3 regions of the Stenotrophomonas sp. Steno-Z10-BAI genome follow, and region 2 is predicted to be linked to each of the others. Evidence: predicted binding sites of a transcription regulator. Region 2 holds the regulator's gene; each other region holds the start of a gene.
What was found. Region 2 encodes FliA, which starts transcription of late flagellar genes. Its sites were predicted from a motif close to TAAAGTTTNNCNNNCNNNGGCCGATAA; they were not measured.

Region 1 (5,057 bases), on a different contig from region 2:
TTGCTGATCTCGCCCTACTTCGTGCCCGGCGAGGAGGGCACCGAGGGGCTGGGCGCGATGGTGGCGCGTGGCGCGCAGGTCGGGGTGATCACCAACTCCCTGGCCGCCAATGACGTGGCCGCCGTGCACAGCGGTTACATGCACTACCGGGCACCGTTGCTGCGCAGTGGCGTGCAGCTGTACGAGCTCAAATCGCGCGGCAACGTTGATGGCGGCGGCCTGTTCGGCAGCAGTGGCGCCAGCCTGCATACCAAGGCCTTCATGATCGACGACCAGCGCGGCTTCGTCGGCTCGTTCAATCTGGACCCTCGCTCGGCGTATCTGAACACCGAGATGGGCGTGCTGTTCGACGATCCGGTGCTGGCCGCGCAGCTGCGCGGGGAATACCTGCGCCTGGCCAGCCCACGCCAGAGCTACTGGGTGGCCCTGGGACCGGACGGCGACGTGCGTTGGCTGGAGCGGGATGCGCAGCCGCCGCACTGGCTGTCTACCGAACCGGACACCGGGTTCTGGCTGCGGGCCAGCGCACGCGCGATCAGCTGGCTGCCGCTGGAGTCGCAGCTCTAGCTCAGCCGGCCTGGGCCACGTCCAGCTCGGCCTCTTCGCCCTCCAGCGTTTCCACGGCCCGCCCGTGCACGCGCCGCCAGATCCACTGCAGTGCATGCGGCGGCGTGTCGTCCAGTTGCTCCAGCAACGCCAGCGCCTGGACCTGACCGATCTGGCCATGGCGGCACAGCAGGCTGGCCGCCGCCGCCGCACGCGCAAAGCGCAGGCTGGCCGCCAATCCACTACCACTCTGGCGGATCAAGGCATCGTGCACGGCCTTGGGCAGCTCCCATGCCGCGGCGATGCGGCTGGCCACCGGCAGGGTCCAACCGTCGAGAAGATCGGCCGCCAGCGCACGCGGCGGGGCGGCGAGCGCCTGTTGCGTGCAGGCATCGAGCAGATGGCGCATCACCAGCGCCGCGCCCAGGCCCTGGGTCAGGCCCAGCCACTGCGCCGCGAAGCCATCTTCATGGGTCACGGTGCGTGCGTGGTCGGCGGCAGCGCGCGAGGCCAGCAGCGCATGCTCCCAGATCACCGCGCTGAACTGCGGAAAGGCATCGCACTGCAGTTGCATCACCGGCTGCACCAGCACCGCGCTGATGATCTGGCGGATGCCATCGGTACCGACCAGGGTGACCGCGCGTTGCAGGGTCTCCACCGGGCGCGCCTGCACCCGGTAGACCGGGCTGTTGGCGATGCGCAGCAGATTGCCGGTCAACACCGGGTCCTGGCTGATGATCCCCGCCATTGCGCGCGCCGAGGCGTCGCTGTCGTTGACGGTCTGGATCAGCTGCGGCAGCAGCTGCGGACGGCGGGGCAGGTGTTTGGCCGACCAGTCCCGCGCCAGCAGCGATGCGGTGACGGCATCACGCAGTTCAACGGTGCGCGGGGCCGCCGCGTCGGCGGCATCGCCACTGCGCGGCACCAGTGCCAGCGTATGCAGCCCGGCCTGCAGCACCCCCACCGGATCGGTACCCGGCGCTACCGGGGCGACCGGCAACGCCGCGGCCCGCCCGTGCGTGGCGGCGCCACGCGCCATCGCCCGGGCCACCACGGCACGCCGGTGACCGAGCACAGCGGCCATGCCAAGCAGCGCCAGCACAGCGGCGCCGACAACCATCGCGCCGTTCATGCCCATGGCCCTGGACGCGCCGGGTCCCGCACTTGCCTTGTTGCGACTGCGCCCACGTGATCCTTCCTGCGATGACCGGCCATCCACACCGTTGCCACGGCATCGGCCTGCGCTTCAGCAACTTTAATGGCCGTGGTGCGCAAGACCCCTGACAACACCGTCCGTCGGAATGCACTAGAATGGCGCCGCGCGACCCGTCCGAGACCCGACGACGTCGCTTTTTTTGTTTTACAACCCACCTTTTGCTGGCGCGTTCGCCGCTGTTCGCCACCGTTCGCACCATCGGAGCCACCATGTTATTTGAAACCCTCGAAACCACCGGTCACGAACAAGTGGTGTTCTGCCACAGCCGCGACGCCGGTCTGAGGGCGATCATCGCCATCCACAACACCACCCTCGGCCCGGCCCTGGGCGGTGTGCGCATGCGTCCCTACGCCAGCACCGACGAGGCCTTGGCCGATGCGCTGCGCCTGAGCCGCACCATGACCTACAAGAACGCCCTGGCCGGCCTCAACGTGGGTGGTGGCAAAGCGGTGATCATCGGTGACCCCAAGCGCGACAAGACTGAAGTGCTGTTCCGCGCTTTTGGCCGTTATGTCGATTCGCTGGGTGGCCGCTACATCACCGCCGAGGACGTCGGCACCGATGTCAACGACATGGAAAATATTTACCTGGAGAGCGAGTACGTCACCGGCGTACACCAGGTGCACGGCGGCTCCGGCGACCCGGCACCGTTCACCGCGTACGGCGCGCTGCAGGCGCTGATGGCATCGATGCAGCACAAGCTGGGCCATGAGGAAGTGGGCAAGGCCAGCATCGCGGTGCAGGGCCTGGGCCATATCGGCATGGAACTGGTGAAGCTGCTGCGCGATCGTGGCGCCAAGCTGTACGTCAGCGACCTGGACAGCACGCGCGTGGACCGCGCTGTCACCGAATACGGTGCGGAGGCGGTCAAGCCGGAAGACATCTACGACGTCAACGCCGACATCTTCGCGCCCTGCGCGCTGGAAGGCGCGATCAATCCGGATACCCTGCCGCGCCTGAAGTGCAAGATCGTCTGTGGTACCGCCAACAACCAGCTTTCCAGCCTGGAGGTCGGCGACGAGCTGCACGCGCGCGGCATCCTCTACGCACCGGATTACGCGGTCAACGCCGGGGGCGTCATGAACGTCTCGCTGGAGATCGACGGCTACAACCGTGAGCGCGCGATGCGCCTGATCCGCAGCATCTACCACAACCTCGGCCGCATCTTCGCGCTGTCGCAGAGCGAGGGCATCGCCCCGCAGCGCGCCGCCGACCAGATCGCCGAATCGCGCATCCTGTCGATCGGCAAGCTGAAGATGCCGCTGGGCCGGAGCACGCCGCGCCGGGGCAGCCTGCGCGGCAACTGAGCCGTTGCGCTGACAAACGAAGAGGGCGCGATCATCGATCGCGCCCTCTTTTTTTTTTGCGTCGCGGCCAGGCCCGCGTTTAGAACCCAGCCGAATAGCGCACCTGCACCTGACGCAGATCGCCGCGCGGCCCAAAGCGCTGGTCGTACCCGAACGCCAGTCGGCTGTTGCGGTTCAACCACGACTCCAGCGAGAGCCCGAACAACCCGCCCGAGCGGGCCGGCTGCAACCCTGCTACCGGCGCCCAGGCCTCGACGCCGACGAAGCTGGCCTCCAGCGAAAGGCCGTCGCTGGACAAATGCTGCTGCCATTCGGCATAGCCGCGCAGCGACCAGCCGCCCCAGCGCCGCTCGGCGCGCAGGCCGGCCAACGCCTGGCTGCGCGTACTCACGGCATCGCGCGCGCGCAGCCCGAAGCCCATGCCGCCTGTTTCACTGAAACCATCGCTGTCCACCCGGGCGTACTCGGCGCCCAAGTAAGGCGTCATCGAGGCAGTGGCACTGCCGAAACGGTAGCCCGACTCCACGCTGGCCGCGCTGAAGCTGCCGCCATAGCGCGCATTGACGCCGTACTGCCCGGCACCGAGCAGCAACTGGCGATCGATCTCACGGGTGAACTGGCCGGCGCCGATCTGGCCCATCGCATACGCGCGGCCCGTGCCCCAGCCGGCATACACCTGCGCCTGCGACTGACGGTCGCGACCACGGTCACTGCCCCACGCGCGGCTGCCGTAGCTGCGCGTTTCACCGAATGCGAAACCGAGCATGCCGTGGCTGCCCAATGCCATGTCCTGGCCCATCATCCAGCCCCGGGTCGCCACCCCGTTGCCGGCGAAGCTGCCCTGGCCCGCCTCGCCCAGCGTGCTCTGCCAGGCACCGCGCAGGCGTGGCGCGGCCTGCGCATCACCGACCCGTGCCGACAGCGCACGACGGTTCATGTCGATGCTGTCGAAGGTCGCTGCAGTGGCCAGGGCGTGGGCCTTGCCGGAGAGGCTGTCCAGGCTGGCCTGCAAGGCGCTGGCGCCATCCACCTGCTGCAGCTTCCCGGCCGCGTCGGCAAACCCATCCAGTGCCGCGCCGCTGCGATCCAGCACTTCAAACGCGGATTCGACCCGCGCTGCCGAGGCCAGCGCCGTGCCGCCCAGGCCGGCCTGGAGGCTGGCGCTGGTCACGCTGATGCGGTCGATGACCATGGTGACGTCATTGTTGGCGTGCAGCAGGCTGGCCTGGAGCAGGCTGCCGGGTGTCAGCCCATTGGTGACGCTGGCGAAGGTGCCGGCCACCCCACCATCGGCATGCAGCAGTGGCTGCGTGCGTCCGTCACGGGGCACGTAACCGGCGATGATGCTGTCCACACGGACCGTGCCGGCCAGCGTGGCGGTGCCGTTCACCATGAGCGGGTTGGCCCCCAGTGCGACGACCAGTTGCGCGCCGGCACGCTGGATGTAGTTGCCTTCGATGACCGCATCGATATTGTCGCTGCGCAGCATCACGCTGGCGCCGTTGTCCACGTTGCCGCCCACCCGCGTGGTGCCGTTCATGAACTGCAGCGCCGCGGCGTTGGGATCACCTGCCTGCGGCACGATGAGCACGTTGGAACGCAGCGACGCACCGCCGCGCAACGCAAGGGTGCCGCGCTCGATGAACGTGTCACCGGTGTAGGTATTGGCGCCGGCCAGGGTCAACGCACCCGTACCCTGCTTGGTCAGTCCGCCACTGCCGCTGATGTCGTTGCTCCATACCGAATTCAGCCCCGGCGTGCTGACATTGACCGTCGTATCGCCCCAGTCCAGCCTGGCCGGTCCGTTGATCGCCTTGGCGATGTTGAGCAGGCCATAGCCGAAGGTGCTGTCCACGCCACCCGCGCCGAGATCGGTCGCCGTGCCGAGCAGGGTCTGACGCACCAGGTCGTTGGTGAAGTACGGGTACTTCTGCCACACCAGCGCGGCCGCGCCGGAGACCAGCGGCGCTGCATAGGACGTGCCCGAG
Region 2 (5,057 bases):
CTCTGGGTCAGCGCGATTTCGGTGAGGTTGTGGCGGATCCGGTCCAGTTGCTGGCCCTGGTCGGGCGTCAACCCGTTGGCGCGCAGCTGTTCGGTGAGCGAGCGACATTCTTCGGCCAGGTCCAGCGTGCGGTGGGTGGCCTGTTCGGTCATCGCCACCACGTGGTCCAGGCGCGCGCAGGCGTCATCCAGCTCGCCGGCTTCGCTGGGCAGGCTGGGCAGCTCGCCCAAGGCCTGGCCGAGCTCGCGGGCCAGGCGGTTCAGGCCGGCCATCATCGGCTGCGTGCGCAGCGCGGCGAGGGCGTCGATTTCCCGGCGCCAACCGGCTTCGTCACCGCTTTCCAGCGCGGCCAGGGCATCCTGCAGGCGCTGCACCAGCGCGGATTTGTCGCTCAGGGTTTCCATCAGGCGCTCGCCGCCAGGCGTTCGAAGATCTTGCCGAGCTTTTCTTCCAGGGTCTGGGCGGTGAACGGCTTGATGATGTACCCGTTCACGCCGGCCTGCGCCGCTTCAATGATCTGCTCGCGCTTGGCTTCCGCGGTCACCATCAGCACCGGCAGCGTCTTGAGCTTGGCGTCGGCACGCACGGCCTTGAGCAGGTCGATGCCGGTCATGACCGGCATGTTCCAGTCGGTGACCACGAAATCGAACGGCTGGCTCTGCAACAACGCCAGCGCGGCATGCCCGTCCTCGGCTTCGGCCGTATTGGTGAAGCCCAGATCGCCCAGCAGGTTCTTGACGATACGACGCATGGTCGAGAAGTCGTCGACGATCAGGATACGCATGTTCTTGTTCAAAGCACTTTCCTCGATTTCAATGGTTCTCGAGGCCGGCGTCTGCCGCCTCGAAGATCTTCAGCCGGCCCCGCAGGCGCAGCACGGCCTGGCCATGGATCTGGCACACGCGCGATTCGCTGACACCCAACACGGCGCCGATCTCTTTCAGGTTCAGTTCCTGCTCGTAGTACAGCGACAGCACCAGCTGTTCGCGCTCGGGCAGCAGGCCGATCGCGTTGCCCAGCTCACGCCCGAACTCGCCGCGCTCCAGCACCTGCTGCGGGGTCGGGCCGCCCTGGGCGACGGTGTCCAGTTCGCCCTGGTCCTCGATCCGCGATTCCAGGCTCAGCACCTGGCCCCGCGAGGCGTCTTCCATCAGGCGCAGGTAATCCGGCAGCGGCATGTCCATCGCGGCGGCCACTTCCGTGGCGCTGGCGGCACGGCCGGTGCTCTGCTCCAGGCGACGGATGGTCGCGGCGGCATCGCGGGCGCGGCGGTGCACCGAGCGCGGCACCCAGTCGCCACGGCGGATTTCATCGATCATCGAACCGCGGATGCGGATCGAGGCGTAGGTTTCGAACGAGGCGCCCTGGTCGGCGTCGTAGCTGCGCGAGGCCTCGATCAGGCCCATCATGCCGGCCTGGATCAGGTCGTCGACCTCCACGCTGGCTGGCAAACGTGCCGCCAGATGGTGGGCGATGCGGCGGACAAGATCCGAGTGCTGGGCAATGCACTCGTTGGCCGCGGTCCGCTGGACCTCTTTGTATTGTGCTGCGCCCTTCATACCGTCACCCCGCGTTGCTTGAGGATGCGTTCCAGGAAGAATTCGACCCCGCCACGCGGCTCGGTCGGGGCCTGCCAGCGGGCGGTGCGGCGCGCGATCTCGGTCAGCGCCAGGGCGGCCGGGCTGGACGGGTAGGCCTTCACCACCGGCTGCTGGCGCTGCACCGACAGGCGCAGCCAGTCATCCTGCGGCACGCAGCCCAGGTAGTTCAGCGAGACATCGGCGAGGAACTTCTCGCAGACGCGGCTCAGCTTTTCGTACAGCACGCGGCCTTCGTTCGGGTCGCGCACCATGTTGGCCACCACCTGGATCCGGTCCACGCCGCGCTCGCGCGAGAGGACCTTGATCAGCGCGTAGGCGTCGGTGATCGAGGCCGGCTCATCGCAGACCACCACCACGGTGTCCTGTGCGGCCTGGCAGAAGGTCAGCACGCCATCGTTGATGCCGGCGGCGGTATCCACGATCATGATGTCCAGCTCGCGCTCGAGCTCGGAGAACACGTTGACCAGGCCGACGTGCTCGGCCGGCTGCAGCTCGGCCATGTGGCGGCGGCCGGAGGCGGCCGGGACCACCAGCACGCCGCCAGGGCCTTCCATGATCACTTCTTCCAGCGTGCAGCGCCCGGCGACGAGGTCGGCCAGGGTCACCTTCGGCTGCAGGCCGAGGATCACGTCGATGTTGGCCAGGCCGAGGTCGGCATCCAGCAGCAGCGTGCGCTTGCCCATGTCCGCCAGCGCCACGGCCAGATTGGCCGAAACGTTCGTTTTGCCCACGCCGCCCTTGCCGCCGGTGACGGCGATGGTGCGGACCGGGCCCAGCGGCTGGCTTCGGGTAGCCGACAACGGGAAGGTCTTGGTCAGCTTGGCGTACTCACGCGACGGCATGGTTCAACTCCGGGTTGCAGGGCATATCGGCCGCGCGGCGCAAATCTTCAAGGCGAAGTACAAGATTGGCCGCACTGGCACGGTGCAGGTCTTCAGGAACGTCCTGGCCATCGGTGACCCAGGTGATCGGCAGGCGGTGATCCACGGCCACCGACAGGGCGGTACCGAAGCGGCCGGTTTCGTCCAGCTTGCTCAGCACCACGCCCTGCGGGTTGGCGGCGCTGAAGCGGCGGACCACCTCGTCCATGTCGCCGAAGCTGGTGTTGGCCGGCAGCACCAGCAGGGTGCGGATCTGCTCGGCGGCACGCAGCCACTGCAGCTGGGCCGCCAGGGCGCGGTCGCGCGGGCCCAGGCCGGCGGTGTCGATCAGGACCAGCTTGTAGTCCTTCAGGCGTTCCAGCAGCTGGTTCAGATCGCTGCCGCTGCTGGCCTCGTGGACGGCGATGCCGAGCTGGCGGCCGAAGCCGTACAGCTGCTCGCGGGCGCCGATGCGGCCGGTATCGGTGGTGACCAGGGCGACATCGCGGGCGGCATGCGCCTCGGCGAAACGCGAGGCCAGCTTGGCGATGGTGGTGGTCTTGCCGGCGCCGGTGGGGCCGACCAGGGCGATCACGCCGCCGGCTTCCAGCGGATCGACCGGGGCGATCGGCAGCTTCTTGGAGAGCAGGCCGAGCATCAGGCCGCGGCCACGGTGGGCCTCGGTATCCAGCGGAATCTGCATGGCCACGTCGCGGCTGATGCCGGCGTCGAAGCCGTATTCGTCCATCAGGTCCAGTGCGGCGGCGCGCACCGGCGAGCCGCGCAGGCGCTCATCGGTGAAGCGGTGCATCTCGCGCTCGATGACATGGCGCATGCCGGCCACTTCATGGCGCAGCTGGCGGATTTCTTCGTCATCGCGCTGGATGACCGTCAGTTCCGGCACGCTGGCCACGACCGGTGCCGGTTCATTGGCGGCGGCGATGATGGTCTCGGCGATCGGCAGCGGGAGGGCCGGCGGCAGGGCAGCAGCGACGATCGGCAAGGGCGCGAGCGCAGCGGCGACCGGCAGCAAGGTCTCGTCCGACTCCTCCAGCGGCGGATCGATCACGAAGCGGGCGCGGTTGATCGGGGCGGGTGCGGCGACGGCGTCTACCGGTGCGGCAGGCGAGGCGGCCGCGGCCTGCTCGACGTTGAACGGCGCGAAGATCTGCTCCGGCAGCGACGGTTCATTGACGGCAGGGCTGACGCTGGCGCGGGCCAGGGTGGCAGCGAAACCGTCGCTGCCCGGCGGCGGCACGATTTCGTTGGCGGTATCCAGGGTGCGACCGGTCGCGCCGACGGCGGCGCGGGCCAGTGCGGCCACGGCCGAGGTGGTTGCGGCCACCGGCTCGGGCGTGGCGACCGGGGCCTTGCGGCGGGTCACCGCGGCAATCACGGCATCGGCGGCGCTGCGCGGGCGCGGTGCCGGCGGCGCGACGTCCTTGCGGGCCGCTTCCAGCGCACGCTGCACGGCGCTTTCGTCGTAGTTGGCCGCCGCCACGATTTCGACACCTTCGGCGATCCGGCGGTTGGACAGGATCACTGCGTCCGGCCCGTGTTCCTTGCGCACCAGGTTCATGGCCGAGCGCATATCGGAGGCGACGAAGCGTTTGATTTTCATGCTGTGGTACCGGGACTGGGGCGGCGGAGTGGTGGAAGGGAAACGCTGGTTGTCGGTGGTCTGCACGGTCAGGGAGTCCCTTTATTTCCTGCTGCGGTGAAATCGAATGAGGTGTCTGTTTTCTGTCGCGGTGCCGTCGGGTGTCCGGCTCAACTGATCGTGCCGACCAGCTTCAACCGTTTGTCCTCGGGCACCTCGCTGTATGCGAGTACGGACAGCGAGGGGACGCTGTGGCGTACCAGCCGTGCCAGCGCGGCACGTACCGGGCCGGGCACCAGCACGACCGCCGGCTCGTTCTTCGCTTCCTGCTTGCCGACACATTCGGCCAGGCTTTGATGCAGTCGCTCGGCGAGTCCGGGTTCCAGCGCGGCGCCGTTGCCCTGTGTGGACTCCTGCAAGACGCGTTCCAGTTGCGGGTTGAGGGTGAAGACCGGCAGCTCCGGCGACATCCCGGCGATCTCCTGCACGATGAAACGGCCCAGCGCATTGCGCACGGCAGCGGTGAGCACGGCCGGGTCCTGGCTGGTCGGCGCGCTTTCCACCAGCGATTCAACGATCTTGCGCAGCTGGCGGATCGGAATGCGTTCGATCAGCAGGTTCTGCAGCACGCGCACCACGGCCGACAGCGGCAGCGACTTGGGTGTCAGATCTTCGACCAGCTTCGGCGCGCTCTTGGCCAGGTTGGCCAGCAACTGCTGCACTTCTTCATGGCCAAGCAGCTCCGGGGCGTGCTCGCGGATCAGGTGCGACAGATGGGTGGCGACCACGGTGGCCGGGTCGACCACGGTGTAGCCCATCGATTCGGCATTGGCACGCTGGTGTGGCTGGATCCAGGTCGCATCCAGCCCGAAGGCAGGATCCTTGCCGGCGATGCCCTCCAGCGTGCCCAGGGCGCTGCCCGGGTCCAACGCGAGTTCGCGGTCGGGGTGGATCTCGGCGGTGGCCACCGGCACGCCGTGGATCAGCAGGCGATAC
Region 3 (5,057 bases), 530 kb from region 2:
GCGGCGGCTGACAGCGCTGTTGGTGCTGCCAGGGGCCGCCTTCGGGCGGCTTTTGGCGTTTTCCGGGGTCCCGGTGGCCGGGGGCACTTCTGGTTTGACGCGCGTTTACGCACACTTCCCCTTGAATGCCCGTAGGGTGGGTGGACGGCGGGGAGCCCAGATGACAGACGACCAGGCAGGACCGGGCAGCCGGGCGGGCCGCAGCGCCGATCACCGCGCTGGCGCAGGGCTGTGCGCGGCGTGTCGGACCGGAGCGCACGCATGAGCCGGCAACCGGACGCCCCCCTTGATGCGGCTGCCGCGCTGCGCGACATGGCCGAGCAGCGGCATCGGCTGGAAATGATCATCGAAGGCACCGCGGCGGGCACCTGGGACTGGGACATCCCGGGCAACCAGATGCGGGTCAACGAGCGCTGGGCGGAGATCGTCGGCTATACGCGCGAGGAACTTGCGCCGATCACGCCGGAGACATTCTTCAAGCTGGTGCATCCCGACGATCTGGCCCAGTCCAATGCGCTGCTCGAGGATCATCTGGAAGGTCGCTCGTCGCATTACGACAGCCTGTGCCGGATGCGCCACAAACAGGGCCACTGGATCTGGGTGCAGGACCGTGGCCGCGTCTACGAGCGCGATGCGCAGGGCCGCCCGCTGTGGATGGCCGGTGCCCACGCCGACGTCACCGAACTGCAGCAGGCCCGCCAGGAGGCGGCCAACATGCGCCAACGCCTGCAGGCGGTGGTGGATGCGTCTGATGAGGTGGCGGTGATCGCCACCGATGTCGATGGGGTGGTCAATCTGTTCAACACCGGTGCGCAGAAGCTGCTCGGTTACCGCCCCGATGAAGTGATCGGCCGGGTCAACCCGGGGCTGTTCCACGATCCGGATGAGATGCGCGCCTACCTGCAGCCCCAGGTGGGCGCGGATGGGCGCATGCCGACCATTTTCGAAGCGCTGACCGCGCGCGCCGCGCAGGGCACCTGGTCGCACCAGTGGACCTTCCTGCGCAAGGACGGCGAGCGGCGCCAGGTGCGCCTGTCGATCAGCCCGCTGGACTGCGCCGGCGGCAACCGGATCGGCTACGTCGGCATGGCGGTTGACCTTACGCCCCTGCTGCAGGTGCGTGAGCAGGCCTTCGTCGCGGCGGAGAAGTTCGCCGGCGCGTTCTCTTCGGCGGCGCTGGGCATGGCCCTGGTATCGCTGGAAGGGCGCTGGCTGGACGTCAACGATTCGCTGTGCGGCATCCTCGGCTACACCCGTGCCGAACTGCTGCAGATCGATTTCCAGACGCTGACGCATCCGGACGATCTGCATACCGATCTGGCCCTGCTCGGCGACCTGCTGGCCGGGCGCCGCGAGCATTACCACATGGAGAAGCGTTACCTGGGCAAGGCCGGCAACCTGGTCTGGGGGCGGCTGTCGGTGTCGCTGGTGCGCACGGAAAATGGCGAGCCGCTGCATTTCGTTTCGCAGATCCAGGACGTGACCGCCCAGCGGCTCAGCGGCCAGCAACTTCGCGAATCCGAGCAGCGCACCCGCGTCACGTTGGATGCGGTGGCCGACATGGTGCTGACCCTGGACCTGCACGGCGGCATCCAGTACGCCAACGCCGCGGCCACCCGCGCGCTGGCCGGGGAGGGCGCCGGGGCCTTGGCGGGCAGCCAGCTGCAGGAGGTGATGGAGCTCACGACCGAATACGCGCCGCGCTCCCCGCTGGATGTGGCCGTGCTGCTCGACCCGGACAGCAATGCGGTCGACCTGCATTCGGACCTGCTGCTGTCAGTGGGGGCGCATCTGCTGCCGGTCGACCTGACCCGCGCCTGGCTGCGCGATGAAAACGGCCAGTCCACCGGCGCGGTCTGGGTGATCCGTGACGTCACCCAGCAGCGTGCGCGCCAGCGTGAAGCCCGGCATCTGGCCGAAATCGATCCGCTGACCGAGCTGAGCAACCGGCGCGGCTTCGAAGCGCACCTGCAGCAGGCCATCACCCGGGTCGCGCGGACCGGGCAGTCGGCCTCGTTGATGTATATCGACCTGGACCACTTCAAGCCGGTCAACGATACCCATGGCCATCTGGCCGGCGATGCCGTGCTGTGGGCGGTGGCCAGCGTGCTGCGGCACGGCGTGCGCGATTCGGACATCGTGGCGCGCTTGGGGGGCGACGAGTTCGCGGTGATCCTGGCCGGCTGTTCGCTCAAGCGTGCCCGCCGCATCGCCAGCGATCTGCTCGAGGCGATGCGGGGGTTGTCGATCCCCTGGGACCAGCGGCGGTTGAGTGTGGGCGCCAGCATCGGCATCGCGCCATTGTTCGGGGGTATGAGCGTGGATGACGCGGTCGCCGCGGCCGATGCACAGTGCTACCGGGCCAAAGCGATGGGACGCGACAACGTCCAGGTGGAGGCCGACGCGCTCGGGGCCGTGGATCCCCTCGACGCCCTGGATGCGAGCGAAAGTGGCGAATGAGCACGGCCGGCCCTGCGCGGCGCCGGCCCGATGGTCGCCCTAAAGGTTTCAGAATCTCCGCCGTTATATGACTCGCAGTTGCTGCCCGTCTGCTCACGTGGATATCTGGCCGTACACCTTTTTTAAATGGTTCATGTTCGCCGGCCCGCCCGGTGTTTGAAGCCCATCGAAGTTGCGTCATCCCCACTGACGATCTTCGTGAGTCCCAGCCAACGGAATACCGCCACCGGGCCACCGCCCGGCGCTGACCTATTCGCTAACCGGACACCGAGGTCTAACGATGATTACTTCAGGCTTGCACACGCATGTGCCAGGTCGCGCCAGCGACGCCGACGCCGACGCCGGGTCGTTGTGGCGAACGCTCACGGCATGGTTCGTTTCCCGTCGCGCGGCCCATGGCAGCGCGGCATCGGCCGCGCTGCAACGGCAGGCCGAGCTCGAAGAGCAGATCAAGGCGCTGCATAGAGTCCAGGCCGTCATCGAGTTCCACCTCGATGGCACCATCGTGCATGCCAACGACAATTTCCTGCAGACACTGGGCTACACGCTGGAGGAGATCCAGGGCAGGCACCACGCCATGTTCGTGGATGCCGAGTATGCGAAGAGCGGGGAGTACCGGGACTTCTGGGCCAACCTGGGCCGCGGTGAGTTCGACGCCGGCCAGTACCGGCGGATCGGCAAGGGTGGACGCGAGATCTGGATCCAGGCGTCCTACAACCCGGTGTTCGACAGCAACGGACGACCGTACAAGGTGGTCAAGTTCGCGACCGACATCACCGCGCAGAAATTGCAGGCGGCCGACTTTGCCGGCCAGCTCGCCGCGATCAACACATCGCAGGCCGTGATCGAGTTCGACCTCGAGGGCCGCATCCTGGCCGCCAACGAGAACTTCCTCTATGCACTGGAGGAGGTGCGCGGGCAGCACCATGCGATGTTTGCCGAACCGGCGTATCGCGAGAGCGCGCAATACCGTGCGTTCTGGGCAAAGCTCGGCCGCGGCGAGTACGATGCCGGCCAGTACAAGCGCATGGGAAAGGGCGGGCGCGAGGTCTGGATCCAAGCTTCGTACAACCCGATCTACGATATGAACGGACGGCCGTTCAAGGTGGTCAAGTACGCTACCGACATCACGGCCCAGGTGCGTGACTCCCTGGCGCTGCAGCAGGCCGTCGCGCAGACGCGTGAAGTGGTGGCGGCCGCGCAGGGTGGCGATCTGACCGGCCATATCGCCACCCAGGACAAGACCGGCCCGATCGCCGAGTTGTGCGAGGGCATCAATGCGCTGGTCGAAGCGATGGCCGGCATCATCACCCAGATCAAGCTGGCGGCCGACACCATCGCCGTGGGTGCCAGCGAGATCGCCGAAGGCAACAGCGACCTGTCCGTGCGCACCGAGCAGCAGGCGGCCTCGCTGGAGGAGACCGCCGTCTCGATGAAGGGGCTGACCGCAACCGTGCGGCGCACCGCGGACAACGCCCGCCAGGCCAATGAGCTGGCCGGTGGCGCGGTCGAGGTGGCGGCGCAGGGTGGCCACGTGGTGCAGGAGGTGGTCTCCACCATGTCGCTGATCAATGACTCCTCGCGGCGCATCGTCGACATCATCGGCGTGATCGACGGTATCGCGTTCCAGACCAATATCCTGGCCCTCAATGCCGCCGTGGAAGCGGCCCGTGCCGGCGAGCATGGCCGCGGCTTTGCGGTGGTCGCCTCGGAAATCCGCTCGCTGTCGCAGCGTTCTGCCGAAGCCGCCAAGGAGATCAAGCAGCTGATCGGCGACTCGGTGGAGAAGGTCGGGGCGGGCACGCGCCAGGTCGAAAGCGCGGGCCGCACCATGGACGAGATCGTGGTCAGCGTGAAACGCGTGAGCGATCTCATGGCCGACATCAGCGCGGCGGCCCAGCAGCAGAGCGAGGGCATCGAGCAGATCAACCAGGTGGTCGAGCACATCGACGAGAGCACCCAGCAGAATGCCGCGCTGGTCGAAGAGGCCTCCGCGGCGGCCCGCAGCATGGAAGAGCAGTCCACCCAGTTGCTGCAGACGGTGGCGGCGTTCCGGGTGGCGGGGGCGGGCACGCATCGCTCGGTGCACCTCAATCCCACTACTGGCCAGCCCGCATTGCGTCTGGTCTGACTGCCGTGCGGGATGCATACGGCGCGCGGCTTTGGGATACTCGATCTTCCAAGGACAGGTCGGAGTATCACAATGCGGATTGCACCACGGTTGAGCATGCTGCTGGTCATGGGGATGGCCCTGCCTTGCACTGCGGGCGCGGCGTCGGCGGTGTTTTACGACGCCGACACCGGTGCCTACGGCTATTCGATGAACAACCGCAGCGTCAGCACGGCCATGCAACAGGCGCTGGGGTATTGCGCGCAGCGCTCACCCAACTGCAGCACTGTGGCCAGCACGTCGGAAGGCGGTTACTCGGCGCTGTATACGGGCACGGGTGCCATGGGTGTTGCCCTGTCCGCACAGGATGATGCCGCTGCTCAGCGCAAGGCCGAGGCGATGTGCCGGCGAAAAGCAGGGGACTGCCGGCTGGCGCTGCTGTGGCGCGAAGAAACGGTGGCCCCGTCCGTGCCGCCGGTTCCCCCGA

Region 1: a site for FliA is predicted at 1,778-1,804, ahead of AC06E9_RS02010 (HDOD domain-containing protein). Genes of this name have one in related genera too.
Region 3: a site for FliA is predicted at 2,501-2,527, ahead of AC06E9_RS05865 (methyl-accepting chemotaxis protein). Genes of this name have one in related genera too.

What each region holds. Positions count from the first base shown of each region.
Region 1 is NZ_JBWJOZ010000001.1:398,444-403,500, forward strand. Features, by position in the region: gene AC06E9_RS02005 (phospholipase D family protein) at 1-567, shown strand, start outside; gene AC06E9_RS02010 (HDOD domain-containing protein) at 569-1,630, opposite strand; gene AC06E9_RS02015 (Glu/Leu/Phe/Val dehydrogenase dimerization domain-containing protein) at 1,972-3,069, shown strand; gene AC06E9_RS02020 (S8 family serine peptidase) at 3,149-5,057, opposite strand, start outside.
Region 2 is NZ_JBWJOZ010000002.1:738,563-743,619, reverse strand. Features, by position in the region: gene AC06E9_RS08150 (protein phosphatase CheZ) at 1-404, opposite strand, end outside; gene cheY (chemotaxis response regulator CheY) at 404-796, opposite strand; gene AC06E9_RS08140 (RNA polymerase sigma factor FliA) at 813-1,559, opposite strand; gene AC06E9_RS08135 (MinD/ParA family ATP-binding protein) at 1,556-2,443, opposite strand; gene flhF (flagellar biosynthesis protein FlhF) at 2,430-4,082, opposite strand; gene flhA (flagellar biosynthesis protein FlhA) at 4,232-5,057, opposite strand, start outside.
Region 3 is NZ_JBWJOZ010000002.1:212,821-217,877, forward strand. Features, by position in the region: gene AC06E9_RS05855 (Tex family protein) at 1-11, shown strand, start outside; gene AC06E9_RS05860 (PAS domain-containing protein) at 262-2,460, shown strand; gene AC06E9_RS05865 (methyl-accepting chemotaxis protein) at 2,741-4,591, shown strand; gene AC06E9_RS05870 (DUF4189 domain-containing protein) at 4,688-5,057, shown strand, end outside.